Linked DNA regions of Bradyrhizobium diazoefficiens. The protein of the gene in region 1 interacts with the protein of each later gene in a pairwise test. Links are inferred from orthologs where the notes say so. Each region holds a gene or a part of one and is shown on either strand. Other genes may lie near its edges.

Region 1 (7,724 bases):
TTCAACTCCCGCTATTTGCTCGACATCGCCGCCCAGATCGAAGGCGACGTCGCCACGCTGAAGCTCGCCGACCCCGGCTCGCCGACCCTGGTGCAAGACCGCGACGACAAGAGCGCGCTGTATGTGCTGATGCCGATGCGGGTGTGAGGGGCTACCGGCCTCTCCACGCATTGACTACATCTGTCATGGCCGGGCATAGCCGTCCGAAGAGCGGCGCCGCTAACGCGCGCCCATGACGAAGAACTGATGACCCCCTCCCGCATTCATCGCCTGACGCTGACGCATTTTCGCAATTATCGGGCGGCGGGGCTCGAGACGACGGCTGACATGGTGGCGCTGGTCGGGCCGAACGGGGCGGGCAAGACCAATTGCATCGAGGCGATCTCGTTCCTATCGCCGGGGCGGGGCTTGAGGCGCGCCACGCTCGAGGACGTCGCCGACAACCAGGGCGATGGTTCCTGGGCCGTGTCGGCGCAGGTCGAGGGCGCGCTGGGACTTGCCACGCTCGGCACCGGCATCGAGCCGCCGGGCGCAGATAGCCCGGTCAGCCGGCGCGTCCGCATCGACCGCGAGCCGGTGAATTCGGCGGCCGCTTTCGGCGACCATATCCGCATGGTGTGGCTGACGCCGGCGATGGACGGGCTGTTCATGGGCGCGGCTTCCGAGCGGCGGCGCTTCTTCGACCGCCTGGTGCTCGCGCTCGACAGCGAGCATTCCAGCCGCATCAACGCGCTCGAACGTTCGCTGCGGTCGCGCAATCGCCTGCTCGAGACGCGCAATTACGACGACCATTGGTGTGACGCGATCGAACGCGAGACCGCCGAGCTCGCGGTCGCGGTCGCCGCAACGCGCGGCCAGACCGCGGCACGCCTGACCGGCATGCTCAACGCGCGCGCACAGCAATCCGCATTTCCCTCCGCTCAAATTGCGCTCGACGGCTGGATGGAGAATGCGTTGCTGACCGAGACCGCGACGTCGGTCGAGGATCGCTACCGCCAGATCCTGCGTGACAACCGCCCTCGCGACGCCATCGCCGGCCGCACCACCGACGGCCCGCATCTCACCGATCTCCAGGTGATTTACGCGCCGAAGAGCATGCCGGCGCGCGACGCCTCGACCGGCGAGCAGAAGGCGCTGCTGATCGGGCTGGTGCTGGCGCATGCAACGCTGGTCGCCGAGATGACCGGCATCGTGCCGCTGCTCTTGCTCGACGAGGTCGTCGCCCATCTCGACCCGAACCGCCGCGCCGCGCTGTTCGACGAGCTGCGCAAGCTCGGCGCGCAGGTGTGGCTGACCGGCGCGGACCCGGCCGCCTTTGCCGAGATCGGCGCCGGCGGCGAGGTGTTTGACGTCGAGAGCGGACGCGTTTCCGCCCGACGCTAGGCGTCGTCATTGAACCTGCCTTGTTCAGGTCGCGACTAGCTCAATGAGGCCGCGCCGGCGGTGTCGCAGCCGTTGCAATCGCGCAATCGAAACGCGCGACATCCTTGGAGAGAGACCATGACGACGGTAAGGCACGGGGCGAAAGTCTCGGCACGATGGCGGCTGTCCGTGTGCGGCCTCGCACTCTTCCGAAACAGCGCTCCGGAACGCCTTGCCCGCCCCCGCAAAATCCACGCCTTTGGAGCCTGAAAACACCCCTCGAATCGGGCTTTTCGCGAGCTCCAAAACCGGCCTTCGCGCGGCTTGAAAACCGGCCAAAAAACCCTATCTGCTCAAAGGGTTGCTAGAGGACACTTTGCGCTAGGCGCAACCCCTCTTTCATGGCACAAATAGCATCCAATCAGCGCCTTTTGCGCGGCTGATTCGGACGACATCTCGAAGGCCTCTCATGACAGAACCTGCTCGGCAGACGCCTGCCGAAAACGAGCCCTCAAATCCGAGCGATTACGGGGCGGAATCGATCCGCGTGCTCAAGGGGCTCGATGCCGTCCGCAAGCGTCCGGGCATGTATATCGGCGACACCGATGACGGCTCGGGCCTGCACCACATGGTCTACGAGGTCGTCGACAACGCGATCGACGAAGCGCTGGCGGGCCACGCCTCGCGCGTCGACGTCGTGCTCAACGCCGACAATTCCGTCACCGTGCGCGACGACGGCCGCGGCATTCCGGTCGACATCCACAAGGGCGAAGGCATTTCGGCGGCCGAGGTCATCATGACCCAGCTCCATGCCGGCGGAAAATTCGACCAGAACTCCTACAAGGTTTCCGGCGGCCTGCACGGCGTCGGCGTCTCCGTCGTCAACGCGCTGTCGAGCAAGCTGGGCTTGCGCATCTGGCGCGATGACAAGGAGCACTACATCGAGTTCGCCCATGGCGATGCCGTTGCACCGCTGAAGGTCGTCGGCGATGCGCCGGGCCGGCGCGGCACCGAGGTGACGTTCCAGGCCTCGACCGAAACCTTCAAGAACATCGAGTATGATTTCGCCACGCTGGAGCACCGGCTGCGCGAGCTTGCCTTCCTCAATTCCGGCGTCAACATCGCGCTCTCCGACATGCGTCATGCGGTCGAGAAGCGCGAGGAGATGCACTATTCCGGCGGCGTCGAGGAATTCGTCAAATATCTCGACCGCAACAAAAAGGCGATCGTGCCGGCACCGATCATGGTGCGCGCAGAGGCCAATGGCATCGGCGTCGAGGCCGCATTGTGGTGGAACGACAGCTACCATGAGAACGTGCTGTGCTTCACCAACAACATCCCGCAGCGTGACGGCGGCACCCATCTCGCCGGCTTCCGGGGCGCGCTGACACGCCAGGTCAACGGCTATGCCGAGGCTAATGCGAAAAGGGAAAAGATCGCGCTGACCGGCGACGACTGCCGTGAAGGCCTCACCGCCGTACTCTCGGTGAAGGTGCCCGACCCGAAATTCTCGTCGCAGACCAAGGACAAGCTGGTGTCCTCGGAAGTGCGCCCCGTGGTCGAGAACGTCCTCAACGAGGCGCTCCAGGCCTGGTTCGAGGAGCATCCCTCGGAAGCCAAGATGATCGTCGGCAAGGTGATCCAGGCCGCCGCCGCCCGCGAAGCGGCGCGAAAAGCGCGCGAGCTCACGCGCAAGAGCCCGCTGTCGGTCTCCTCGCTGCCCGGCAAGCTCGCCGACTGCCAGGAAAAGGATCCGGCCAAGTCCGAACTCTTCATCGTCGAGGGTGACTCGGCAGGCGGCAGCGCCAAGCAGGGCCGCAACCGCGAATTCCAGGCGGTGCTGCCGCTGCGCGGCAAGATCCTCAACGTGGAACGCGTGCGCCCCGACAAGATGCTGGGAAGCGAGCAGATCGGCACGCTGATCACCGCGCTCGGCACCGGCATCAGCGACGAGTTCTCGATCGAGAAGCTGCGCTATCACAAGATCATCGTGATGACGGACGCCGACGTCGACGGCGCCCACATCCGCACGCTGCTGCTGACATTCTTCTACAGGCAGATGCGCGACATCATCGACGGCGGCTATCTCTATATCGCGCAGCCGCCGCTTTATAAGGTCAACCGTGGCAAGTCCGAGCAGTATCTGAAGGACGAGCGGGCGCTGGAAGACTATCTGATCGACACCGGGCTCGACGACTGCGTGTTCATTCCCGGCAACGGCGGCGATCGCACCGGCCGCGATTTGCGTTCACTGGTCGACGACGCCCGCGTCGTCCGCAGCATCCTGCGCAACCTCCACAGCCGCTACAATCGCAAGGTGATCGAGCAGGCCGCCATCACCGGCGTGCTCAACAAGGCGATCTACGGCGATCCTGGGAAGGCCGCAGCAGCGGCGCAATACATCGCCGGTCGGCTGGACAACCAGGCCGAGGAGGTCGAGCGCGGCTGGGGCGGTCAGTACGTGGAAGGTCAGGGCTTCCTGTTCGAGCGCACGGTGCGCGGCGTCAAGGAAGTCGCCTTGATCGACGACGCTTTCCTGGGTTCGGTCGAAGCCCGCAAGCTCGACGAGTACACGGTGAAGCTCCAGGACGTTTATGCCCGCCCCGGCAATCTGCGGCGCAAGGACGTGGAGCACATGGTCTACGGGCCGGTTGATTTGTTCGAGGCCGTCACCGACGCGGGCCGCAAGGGCGTTGCGCTACAGCGCTACAAAGGGCTGGGCGAGATGAACCCGGAACAGCTCTGGGAGACGACGCTGGATGTCAATGCGCGCTCACTGCTCCAGGTGAAGGTCAAGGAGGTCGACGAGGCCGACGACATCTTCACCAAGCTGATGGGCGACGTCGTCGAGCCGCGCCGCGACTTCATCCAAGAACATTCGCTCAGCGCGACGATCGATATCTGAGGCTTGCTGCGCCTCTCCCGCTTGCGGGAGAGGCCGCCGCGCTCGCAGAGCGCGGCGGGTGAGGGCTTTCTTCTCGCGGGGATATTCGCCGTAGATTTCGATAATCCCACTGCGGAGAGACCCTCTCCCCAGCCCTCCCCCGCAAGCGAGGGAGGGAGCGCACCTCCTTCGTGGCAGCCAGCAAGCCCGAATTGCTACCGCGCCCAATTCTCGGTAGTTTCCGCCTCCAAAGCAGCCCCGCCCCCACACCAAAGACAGCGAGAAATCTCAGTGGCGCCCATCCAATACATCGTCGAGGGCGGTCAGCGGCTCTCGGGCTCGATTGAGCCGGCCGGCAACAAGAACTCGGCGCTGCCGATCATCGCGGCCGCGCTGCTCACCGAGCATCCGGTGACGCTGGAGAACGTGCCGCGGATCCGCGACACCGAGACGCTGGTCGAGCTGATCCGCTCGGTCGGCGCGTCGGCCGAATGGACCGCCCGCAACACGCTTCACATCCACGCCAAGAGCATTCGCGCCGCCGATCTCGATCCCGAGCTCTGCGTCCGCATCCGCGCCTCGATCCTGCTCGCGGGCCCTCTGCTCGCGCGTTGCGGCGAGGTGATGCTGCCGCCGCCCGGCGGCGACGTCATCGGCCGGCGCCGGCTCGACACCCATGTGCTCGCGCTGGAGCAGTTAGGAGCCAAAGTCACGGCAACCGACCGCCTCGAATTCCGTGCGCCAAAACTCACCGGTGCCGACGTGTTCCTGGACGAGCCGAGCGTCACTGCGACCGAGAACGCGCTGGTCGCGGCGGTTGCCGCCGACGGCGTCACCCATCTACGCAACGTGGCCTCCGAGCCGCATGTGCAGGACCTCGCCAATTTCCTGGTCGCGCTCGGTGCGAAGATCGAGGGCATCGGCACCAACACCATGATCGTGCATGGACCGGCGACGCTGGGGGAAACGACCTACAGGATTCAGCCCGACCATATCGAGGTCGGCTCGCTGATCGGCCTTTCCGCCGTGACGCGCTCGCCCTTGCGCGTCGTGCGCGCCGGCGTCGAGCATCTGCGCTCGATCCGCATGGGTTTCGAGCGGCTCGGCATCGTCTGCCGCGTCGAGGGCGACGACCTCATCGTGCCGTCGAACCAGACGCTGAAGATCCAGGATGACTTTGGCGGCCACGTGCCGAAGCTGGAGGACCAGCCCTGGCCGGCCTTCCCGGCCGATCTGATGTCGATCGCGATCGTCACCGCCACGCAGTGCGAAGGCGTGATCCTGATGTTCGAGAAGATGTTCGAATCGCGGATGTTCTTCGTCGACAAGCTGATCGGGATGGGCGCGCGCATCGTGCTGTGCGATCCGCATCGCGCCATCATCGCAGGCCCCAGCCGGCTGCATGGCGCGACGCTGAGCTCGCCCGACATCCGCGCCGGCATGGCGATGCTGCTCGCCGCGGTCTGCGCCGAGGGCACCTCCACCATCAACAACGCCGACCAGATCGAGCGTGGCTATGAGCGTATCGACGAAAGGCTCAACGCACTGGGTGCGAAGATCCGGCGCGTGCCGGAACGGAAGGGGTGAGGTTCTTTCCTTCCTTCTCCCCTTGTGGGGGAAGGTGGCGCGCTTAGCGGGGCATCTCTCCGCGACCACAGTATCGTAGGGTGGGCAAAGCCACCGGGTCGCGCGAATGCGCGCCCGATGACAGGCTCCGCGTGCCCACCGCTTTTGTTGCGGAGTTGGGTAGATGGTGGGCACGGCGCAAGTGCGCCTTTGCCCACTCTACGATTCTGCGCGCTGCGCCGCGTCGAGGACACGAGAGCCATGTTTTCGACGTGCGGCCGTGCTATTGACGCCGCCATGCTCGACACTGTCCAACCTCATCCGCCGCCGCAAACCGGCGTGCCGCAAAGCCATCTCGCGCAAGAGTTCGTCGAGACGCTGCGGCTGGCCGTGCCGATGATGCTGACGCAGCTCGGGCAGATCGCGATGATCACGAGCGATCTCGTCCTGATCGGAAGGCTCGGCGAGGATGCGGTCGCCGCTGCGGCACTTGCGCACACCGTCTATTTCGTCAGCTTCACCTTCGGGCTTGGATTGATGGCTGCGGTGTCGCCGCTGGCGGCCCAAGCGTTCGGCGCCGGCGACGTCAGACGCATCCGCCTTTCCTTGCGCGTCGGCCTGTGGGTCGCGCTGCTGATCTCGCTGCCGATGATGGCCTCGCCGCTCTACGGCGAGCACATACTGATGGCGCTCGGGCAGGCGCCGCATTCGGCCGCGCTCGCGCAACGCTACCTGAACGGCCTCGCCTGGGGCATCGCGCCGGCACTCGGCTTCATCGCGCTGCGCAGCATGATGAGCGCCGTGAACCGGCCGCGCCGCTGTGGATCACGCTCGCGGCGATCCCGGCGAATTTCGCGCTGGTCTACTGCCTGATTCATGGCCTGTTCGGCCTGCCGGAGCTCGGTCTGTTCGGCGCGGGGCTGGCGACGACGCTCGTCAATCTCGGCACCTTCATCGCCGCGCTCGTCATCGCGGCGTGGCGCAAGCCGTTCGCCGACTATCATCCGCTGGCCCATCTGTGGCGGATCGACTGGCCCTTGATGCGGCAGCTGATCGCGATCGGCGCGCCGATCTCGTTCTCGCTCCTGCTGGAATACGGTCTGTTCTCTTCGGCCGCGCTGTTGATGGGGCTGATCTCGACCACCGCGTTGGCCGCGCACCAGATCGCGCTCCAGGTCACGGCCGTTCTGTTCATGGTCCCGCTCGGCATCGGCATGGCCGCGACGGTGCGGGTCGGCCATGCCTTCGGCCGTAACGAGCCGGCCGGCGTCCGGCGCGCGGGCCTCGTCGCAGCGGTGCTCGGGATCGCGTTCGTCGCAGGCCTGACGGTTGCCATCATCCTCGGCCGCTATGAGCTCGGGCGGCTGTTCTTCGGCCGCAGCGAGGCCAGCGCGCCGACCGTCGAGCTGACCGCAGCACTTTTGCTGGTCGGCGCAACCTTCTTCATCGCCGATGCACTGCAGACCATCATGGGCGGTGCGCTGCGCGGCATCAATGACACAAGGATGACACTGGCGTTCGCGGCGATCGGCTATTGGTGCGTCGGCTTCCCCATTGCCTGGGCGCTGGCTTTCCACGCCGGCCTCGGCGCTGTCGGCGTCTGGACCGGACTATCGATCGGATCGTTCGTCTATGCCGGCCTATTGATCTTGCGCTTCCGGATGCTGACGCGCAGACTGTCGGGATGACAGGACCCGTTCGCGAAATCACCCCTGATGTCGATGCCGGCACGGTGCTATCAGGCGCCCAGTTCATCGACGCGTTTCGTGTGAAGGTCGGCACGACGCAATTGAGTGCCCGCGAGGCCTGCACCCGAATGATGCTGCACGGGCCACGCTGGATCGATGCGCTGACGCGCTTGCGCAACATCCTGGTGAAACCCTTGGGACTGAAGACATCGGGCGAAGGTGCT
Region 2 (7,938 bases), 4.3 Mb from region 1 along the record:
GAACGTGACGCCGGCCAGAGTGCCGCTGAACTTGTTGTGGGTGACGGCCGCGCCGCCCTTCACGTACCAGAGCACGTTGTTCCAAGCGTAACCGACTTGACCGGTGAAGAGGCCGATGGCGTCGATCTTGGTATTGTTCACCAGCGGGAAAAAAGCGGCCGGCGTGCTTGTGTTCGAGCCCTTCAGATCAGCCCAATCACCCTGCGCTTCGACGCCGAACACCCAAGCGGCGGACTGCCACCGATAACCGATTTGACCGCCGGCGAGAGCGCCGGTCGCATCATGGCAACCCTCGCTCGTCGTGGGGACGGCAGCACCGCCGACGCTGGTCGTGTCCCAGCAATTGTGGCTCGAGCCGCCACCGGCATTGGCGCCGATGTAGAAGCCGGTCCAATTGTAGACGGAAGCCACGGCCACCGGAGCCTTGGTGTAGGGGCGAGCCGCCAGATCGGCAGCCGAAGCGGCGCCAGTGAGGGCGAGCAGACAGGCCGAAGCCAAGAAAATCTTTTTCATATTCAACAAATCCCAGTCCCAGTTTCTGTTTTGGACTTCCGTGCGTCGGAAGCAGAATCGGACGCTGTGGTCCAACTGATGACGTGCTTACACGATTGAAGCCGCAAGTTGCGTCTCCCAAAAGTCACAACGGGTGCAAAATGTGGCATTCGCTGACCTAAAGTTCCCATCGGGAACCAGCAACAAAAAGGCCGGCACAAGGCCGGCCTTTCTCGAATGATTTCAGGGGGATCAGTACTTCGCGATCATCGGGCCGCCCCAGCGGTAGTTCAGGCGGACGAGGCCCATATCGACGTCCTGGCCGATCCGTTCGGTCTGGACGAAAGCCCCGCCCAAGGTGAAATCGACGTTACGATGGCCAAGGAAAATGTGGTCGTACTCGACGCCAACCGACCAGTTCGGGGTGAAGCCAAATTCGAGACCTGCGCCAACCGTTCCGCCCCATCGAGTTTCGCGGGCCGAACCAAAGATGCCGCCTGCACCCACGAATCCAGGTGCGACGGCGAGGTCGTACTTGTCGGCCACGACCGCGCCGCCGCCTTTCACGTAGACCAAGACGTTGTTCCACGCATAGCCGATTTGGCCTGTAATCAGGCCGAAGGCATCGATCCTTGAACGGTTCTCCTGACCCAGGGCCGTCGGGCTAATATTGCTTCCGCTGAAGTCCGCCCAGTTGCCTTGGCCTTCGAAGCCAAACACCCACTGGCTGGACTGCCAGCGATAGCCGACCTGGCCACCCACCGTGCCGCCGGTTGCGTTATGGCAGCCGTCGGTGATCAGCGCGCCTGCTACCGGCGTCACGAAGTCCCAGCAATTGCGGCTCGATCCGCCACCGCCGTTGATGCCGATGTAGAAGCCGCTCCAGTCGTAGATGGTGGCGATCATCGGCGCCGGCGCTTTGGTGTAGGGACGCGCCGCAAGATCCGCCGCGCTCGCGGGCGCGGACAGGCCAAACACAACCATACCGATAGTACTAAACAGAATTTTCTTCATTGCAGTCTCCCCAGTTTTGTCCGCTCAAGAAGCCCCGAGGCGGTCAATCAGGCGTGACGCCCATAAGAACCAATTCCGAGGCAACTGTAGCGCCCTCCGGAGGTAGAGTCCGTCTCCGGAATGCAACAGTTGCGGGTCAATTGAAGGTGCGCGTAACTTGATGAATGTTAGGTGCTTTTTCTGCTTCTAAGGAACTCGGCGAGGTTCCTATGCATCGCGCGGTGAAGAGCGGCACGGGAACCGGCGTGCGGACTCTGCAGCGAACAATTTCGACAGGAACAAATCTGGAACAAATGTTCAGCCGATGCTATATGTGGGGATAACCGAGGGCGTGGCGGGCCGATCGGCGCCTGTAAGCGTATAGGGTCGGCCCAACAGGCGACAGCGCGGGCGCGCCTTTTCGAAATTCAGTGCATTTGGAGTGGAGAGCGGCGATGGCGGGAAGCGTCAACAAGGTCATTCTGGTTGGAAATCTCGGCAAGGATCCCGAAATCCGCCGCACCCAGGACGGGCGGCCGATCGCGAATCTGAGCATCGCCACATCGGAGACCTGGCGCGACAAGAACAGCGGCGAACGCAAGGAAAAGACCGAGTGGCATCGCGTGGTAATCTTCAATGAAGGTCTCTGCAAGGTCGCCGAGCAGTACCTGAAGAAGGGCGCCAAGGTTTACATCGAGGGCGCGCTCCAGACCCGCAAATGGACCGACCAGAGCGGCGTGGAGAAGTACTCCACCGAGGTCGTGCTCCAAGGCTTCAACTCGACCCTGACGATGCTCGACGGCCGCGGCGGTGGCGGGGGAGGCGGCAGCTTCGGCGACGAGCCGGGCGGCGATTTCGGCTCCTCCGGTCCCGTCAGCAGCGCACCGCGCCGTGCCGTGGCCGCAGGCACCGGCGGTGGCCGCAACAACGACATGGACGACGACATCCCGTTCTGAGGCGGGACGGGCGCTTCATTCCGGACTTTGCCGGTGCTCGCGTAAAGCGGCAGGATTTCTTACCAATTGACGGGCGAAGCTCGGTTTTCCCGGGCTGGCCTCGTATGCTGCCTAAAGCCTTTGACGGGTCGCAATGTGAATGGTATTAACTTTATGTTAATCCTATTCACATGGTTGGTTCCCGATCGGAGGATGCGCCCCCATGAACCTCGCGCCGCTGCTTGACGCTGCTCCGGCGATCCCGCTGCACGCCTTCGCGGCGATGGCGGCCTTCGTGCTTGGTATCGTCCAGTTCGCCGCGCCCAAGGGCACGCTGCCCCATCGGACGTTCGGCTGGATTTGGGTGGCGCTGATGGCCGTGGTGGCGGCCTCGTCGTTCTGGATCCACCAGATCCGCCTGGTCGGGCCGTTCAGCCCGATCCACCTCCTGTCGATCTTCACGCTGCTGATGCTGCCGCTGGCGGTGTGGCGGGCCCACACGCATCGCGTGACCGATCACCGTCGCATCATGATCCTGCTCTTCACCGGTGCGCTGGTCGTGGCGGGACTGTTCACGCTGGTGCCCGGCCGGATCATGCACCAGGTGCTTTTCGGGGCATAATCGACGGTTGCGGGTGGCTCGTTCCGGTGTCGCTGATGACGGTGGCGAGAAGGGCGTAAGTCTCTGGAAAAACAAACGGAAAAACCGCTTCCCAAGAGCTCGCAAGGGTGGTTATCAGGGCCTCGATGCGCTATATGATTCCCAGATAAAAACTCACCGGATTCCCCCTTGGCCGACGACGACAACAAGAAGCCCGGCGATGAGCCGGAGCGCTCGGATATTCGCCCCGTCTCCATCTTCGAGGAGATGAAGAAGTCGTATCTCGACTACGCCATGAGCGTGATCGTGGCGCGCGCGCTGCCTGATGCCCGCGACGGTCTGAAGCCGGTGCATCGCCGCATCCTCTACTCGATGAACGAGCAGGGGCACACGCCCGACAAGAAGTACGTCAAATCCGCCCGCGTGGTCGGCGACGTCATCGGTAAGTATCACCCGCACGGCGACCAGTCGATCTACGACGCCATGGTCCGCATGGCGCAGGACTTCTCGATGCGCGTGCCGCTGATCGACGGCCAGGGCAATTTCGGTTCCGTCGACGGCGATCCCCCAGCCGCCTATCGTTACACCGAAGCGCGCCTGACCAAGGCGGCGCTGGCGCTGTTGGCCGATATCGACAAGGACACCGTCGACTTCCAGCCGAACTACGACAACAACGAGACCGAGCCGTCGGTTCTTCCGGCCAAGTTCCCGAACCTTCTGGTCAACGGTGCGGGCGGCATCGCGGTCGGCATGGCGACCAACATCCCGCCGCACAATCTCGGCGAAGTCATCGACGCCTGCGTTGCGTTGATCGACAACCCCGCACTGACCATCGACGAGCTCATCAACATCGTGCCGGGACCGGATTTCCCGACCGGCGGCGTCATTCTCGGACGGGCGGGCATCCGCGCCGCCTATCACCTCGGCCGTGGCTCGATCGTCATGCGCGGCAAGGTCGCGATCGAGACCATCCGCAAGGAGCGCGAGGCGCTCATCATCACCGAGATTCCCTACCAGGTGAACAAGGCGACGATGGTCGAGCGCATCGCCGAGCTGGTCAAGGAAAAGAAGATCGAGGGCATCGGCGACCTGCGCGATGAATCGGACCGCGAAGGCTATCGCGTCGTGATCGAATTGAAACGCGACGCCGTGCCGGATGTGGTGCTGAACCAGTTGTATCGGTTCACGCCGCTGCAGACGAGCTTCGGCGTCAACATGGTGGCCCTCGACAGCGGCCGTCCGCGGATCATGCATCTGAAGGACCTGCTGGCCATCTTCGTCGACTTCCGTGAACGGGTCGTCACGCGGCGCACCAAGTATCTGCTCGCCAAGGCGCGCGATCGCGCCCATATCCTGGTCGGTCTGGCGATCGCGGTCGCCAATATCGACGAGATGATCCGCGTCATCCGGACCTCACCCGACCCGACCACCGCGCGCGACACCCTGATGTCGCGCGACTGGCCGGCCCGGGACGTCGAGGACATGCTGACGCTGATCGACGATCCACGCCACCGCATCAGCGAGGACGGCACGATCCGGCTGTCGATGGAACAGGCGAGAGCCATTCTCGATCTGCGCCTCCAACGCCTCACCGCGCTTGGCCGTGACGAAATCCGCGACGAGCTCGACAAGCTCGCCGGTGAGATCGCCGACTATCTCGACATCCTACGCTCGCGCGAGCGCGTGCTGGGGATCATCAAGACCGAGCTCGCCGAGGTGAAGGCCGAGTTCGCCACGCCGCGCCGCACCGTGATCATGGAGCAGGAAGGCGAGGTCGAGGACGAGGACCTGATCCAGCGTGAGGACATGGTCGTCACCGTGTCCCACGCCGGCTACGTCAAGCGCGTGCCGCTGTCGGCCTATCGGGCGCAACGCCGCGGCGGCAAGGGCCGCGCCGGCATGCAGACCCGCGACGAGGATTTCGTCAGCCGTCTGTTCGTGGCCTCCACGCATACTCCGGTGCTGTTCTTCTCGTCCCGCGGCCAGGTCTACAAGGAGAAGGTCTGGCGGCTGCCGATGGCGGCGCCGAACGCGCGCGGCAAGGCGCTGATCAACATCCTGCCGCTGGAGCAGGGCGAGCGCATCACCACTATCATGCCGCTGCCGGAGGATGAGTCGACCTGGGCCAACCTCGACGTGATGTTCGCCACGACAGGCGGTAACGTCCGGCGCAACAAGCTGTCCGACTTCGTCGACGTCCGCCGCTCCGGCATCATCGCCATGAAGCTCGACGACAACGAGGCAATCGTCGACGTGCAGATCTGCACCGAGCGCGACGACGTGCTGCTGACCGGCGCCGGCGGCCAGTGCATCCGCTTCGCTGTCCCTGACGTGCGCGTGTTCACCGGGCGCACCTCGATGGGCGTGCGCGGCATCGCGCTTGGCGACGGCGACAAGGTGATTTCGCTGGCGATCCTGCGCCATGTCGAGACCACTTCGGACGAGCGGTCGGCCTACCTGAAGATGCGCCGCGCCGTCGCTGGCGAAGCCGCGACGGAAGAGGCTGCGGTGGACGCCGAGGCCGAGGAAACCTCCGGCAGCTTCCAGCTCCCGCAGGAGCGCTATGCCGAGATGTCGGCGGCCGAGCAGGTCGTGCTGACCGTCTCCGTCAACGGCTATGGCAAGCGGACCTCGTCCTACGAGTACCGCACCACGGGTCGCGGCGGCAAAGGCATCGTCGCCATGAGCGTCAACAATCGCAACGGCAATCTCGTCGCGTCCTTCCCCGTTGAGGATGCGGATCAAATCATGCTGGTCACCGACAAGGGCCAGCTGATCCGCTGCCCGGTCGAAGGCATCCGCATCGCCGGCCGCTCGACCCAGGGCGTGATCGTGTTCGACACCGCTGAGGACGAGCACGTGGTGTCGGTCGAGCACATCACGGAAGAGGCCGAGAGCGGAAACGGGGCGAATGGCGAATAGGGAGTAGCGAATATGCCTTGCTACTCCATTCGCTAATCGCCACTCGCTATTCGCGACATTAGATCTCCAGCTCCGTGCCGAACTCCACGACCTGCTTGGTCGGCACGCCGAAGAATGCCGCCGAGCGTTCGGCGTTGCGCTGAAGGAAGGCGAACAGGCCTTCGCGCCAGACCCACATGCCCGGAATGTCCTCGCTCGGGATGATGGTCTCGCGGCCGACATAATAGGTGATGTCGGAGAGGTCGATGCCGGGCAGCTTGCCCTGGCGGCAGGCGAGCGTCAGTCCCTCATAGATCGTCGGGTTCTGCATGAAGCCGTAATGCAGGATCACGCGGGTGATGCCGGTGATGATCTCGATCACCTCGTTCCGGTCCTGGTCGGCAACGTGAGGCAGCTCCTCGATCAGCACCGTGACGAGGATGACGCGTTCGTGCAGCACGTGGTTGTGCTTGACGAACTGCGTCAGCGCCAGCGGCACGCCGTTCGGCGCGGAGGCCAGGAATACCGCAGTCCCAGGCAGCCTTGCGCGGCACTTGTTCACCGCTGTCTCGATCAGGTCTTCCTCGGGTTGACGCAGCTTTCCGCGCGCGGCCTCGACCAGCTTCACACCGCTGCGCCAGGTCAGCATCAGGAAGGCGACGAAGGCGGCGAGCAGCAGCGGAAACCAGCCGCCCTCGAACAGCTTGATCGAGTTGGCGGAGAAGAAGATCACGTCGATCACGAAGAAGAAGCCGTTCACGGCGACCACGAGCCAGGGCGAATAGCCCCACTGGATCGCGACCAGTGCGGCGAGCAGCGTGGTGATCGCCATCAGCAGCGACACCGCGATACCATAAGCGCCGGCCAGTGCATCCGAGGTTCCGAAGCTTAGCACCGCGCCGAGCGTTGCGGCGGCGAGCAGCCAGTTCACCAGCGGCACGTAGATCTGGCCGATCGCGTCGCTGGTGGTGTGGCGGATCTGCATGCGCGGCAGGAAGCCGAGCTGGATCGATTGCTGGGTCAGCGAGAACACGCCGGAGATGATCGCCTGCGAGGCGATCACGGTCGCGACGGCCGAGAACGCGACCAGTCCGTAATGCAGGACGTCCGGGCAGAGCTGGAAGAACGGATTTTCGATCATCGTGGGATCGGTGATCAGAAGCGCGGCCTGGCCGAAATAATTCAGCACCAGCGCCGGCAGGCAGATCGCGAACCACGCGAGCCGGATCGGCAGGCGCCCGAAATGCCCCATGTCGGCATACATGGCTTCACCGCCGGTCACGGCGAGGAAGGCTGCGCCGAGGATCGCGAAGGAGACGTGGAAATCCTGGTGGATCAGGAAGTCGAACGCATAGAGCGGGCTGAGCGCCGCCAGCACGGCGGGCGCCTTGACGATGCCGTGGATGCCGAGCGCGGCGAGCACGAAGAACCAGGCCAGCATCACCGGTCCGAAGATGCGGCCGATGAAGCCCGCGCCCTGCTTCTGCATCATGAACAGGCCGACCAGGATGACGATGGTGATGGGCACCACCGCCGGCGCGAGCGAGGGGGCGTCGACCTTGAGGCCCTCGATGGCTGAGAGCACCGAGATCGCCGGCGTGATCGCGCCGTCGCCATAGAGCAGGGCCGCGCCGATCAGGCCGACCACCAGGAGATGCGCGCGCCAGGTACCTGGCTGGGCGTGACGGGCGTGCAGCAGTGCCAATAGCGCGACGATGCCGCCTTCGCCGCGGTTGTCCGCGCGCAGGATCAGCAGCGCATATTTCAGTGAGATGATCAGCAGCAGCGCCCAGAGGATGAGCGAGGCAACGCCCAGGACAGCCTCGGGAGTCACGGTACCGCCACGGGCGGCTGCCTTGGCGGCTTCCTTCAGGGCGTAGAGAGGGCTGGTGCCGATATCGCCATAGACCACCCCGAGGGCGCCCATGGTCATGGCAATCGGCAGAGGGTCGGGGTGATGGCCGGAAGCGACTGCGGGCGTACTGGACAAATGCGACCCCTCGATGGAATCGCGCC

What was found.
Region 2: the proteins of gyrB (region 1) and gyrA interact in binary tests that used the Escherichia coli proteins (3 or more experiments, as listed by UniProt). The link is inferred for Bradyrhizobium diazoefficiens from one-to-one orthologs.

The regions. Positions count from the first base shown.
Region 1 is NZ_CP067102.1:2,671-10,394, forward strand. Bases 1,478-4,549 are described here. They hold gyrB (DNA topoisomerase (ATP-hydrolyzing) subunit B), read left to right. Parts: upstream 1,478-1,831; coding sequence 1,832-4,267; downstream 4,268-4,549. Other genes in these bases: murA (UDP-N-acetylglucosamine 1-carboxyvinyltransferase), read left to right, coding at 4,538-4,549. Also shown: dnaN (DNA polymerase III subunit beta), read left to right, coding at 1-147; DNA replication/repair protein RecF, read left to right, coding at 247-1,383; more of murA, read left to right, coding at 4,550-5,833; JJC00_RS00035 (DUF2867 domain-containing protein), read left to right, coding at 7,497-7,724. UniProt on the Escherichia coli protein: DNA gyrase negatively supercoils closed circular double-stranded DNA in an ATP-dependent manner to maintain chromosomes in an underwound state.
Region 2 is NZ_CP067102.1:4,303,607-4,311,544, forward strand. Bases 2,858-6,143 are described here. They hold gyrA (DNA gyrase subunit A), read left to right. Parts: upstream 2,858-3,210; coding sequence 3,211-5,943; downstream 5,944-6,143. Other genes in these bases: JJC00_RS20105 (DUF2306 domain-containing protein), read left to right, coding at 2,858-3,042; JJC00_RS20115 (potassium transporter Kup), read right to left, coding at 6,002-6,143. Also shown: JJC00_RS20090 (outer membrane protein), read right to left, coding at 1-513; JJC00_RS20095 (outer membrane protein), read right to left, coding at 745-1,506; JJC00_RS20100 (single-stranded DNA-binding protein), read left to right, coding at 1,941-2,441; more of JJC00_RS20105, read left to right, coding at 2,644-2,857; more of JJC00_RS20115, read right to left, coding at 6,144-7,855. UniProt on the Escherichia coli protein: A type II topoisomerase that negatively supercoils closed circular double-stranded (ds) DNA in an ATP-dependent manner to maintain chromosomes in an underwound state.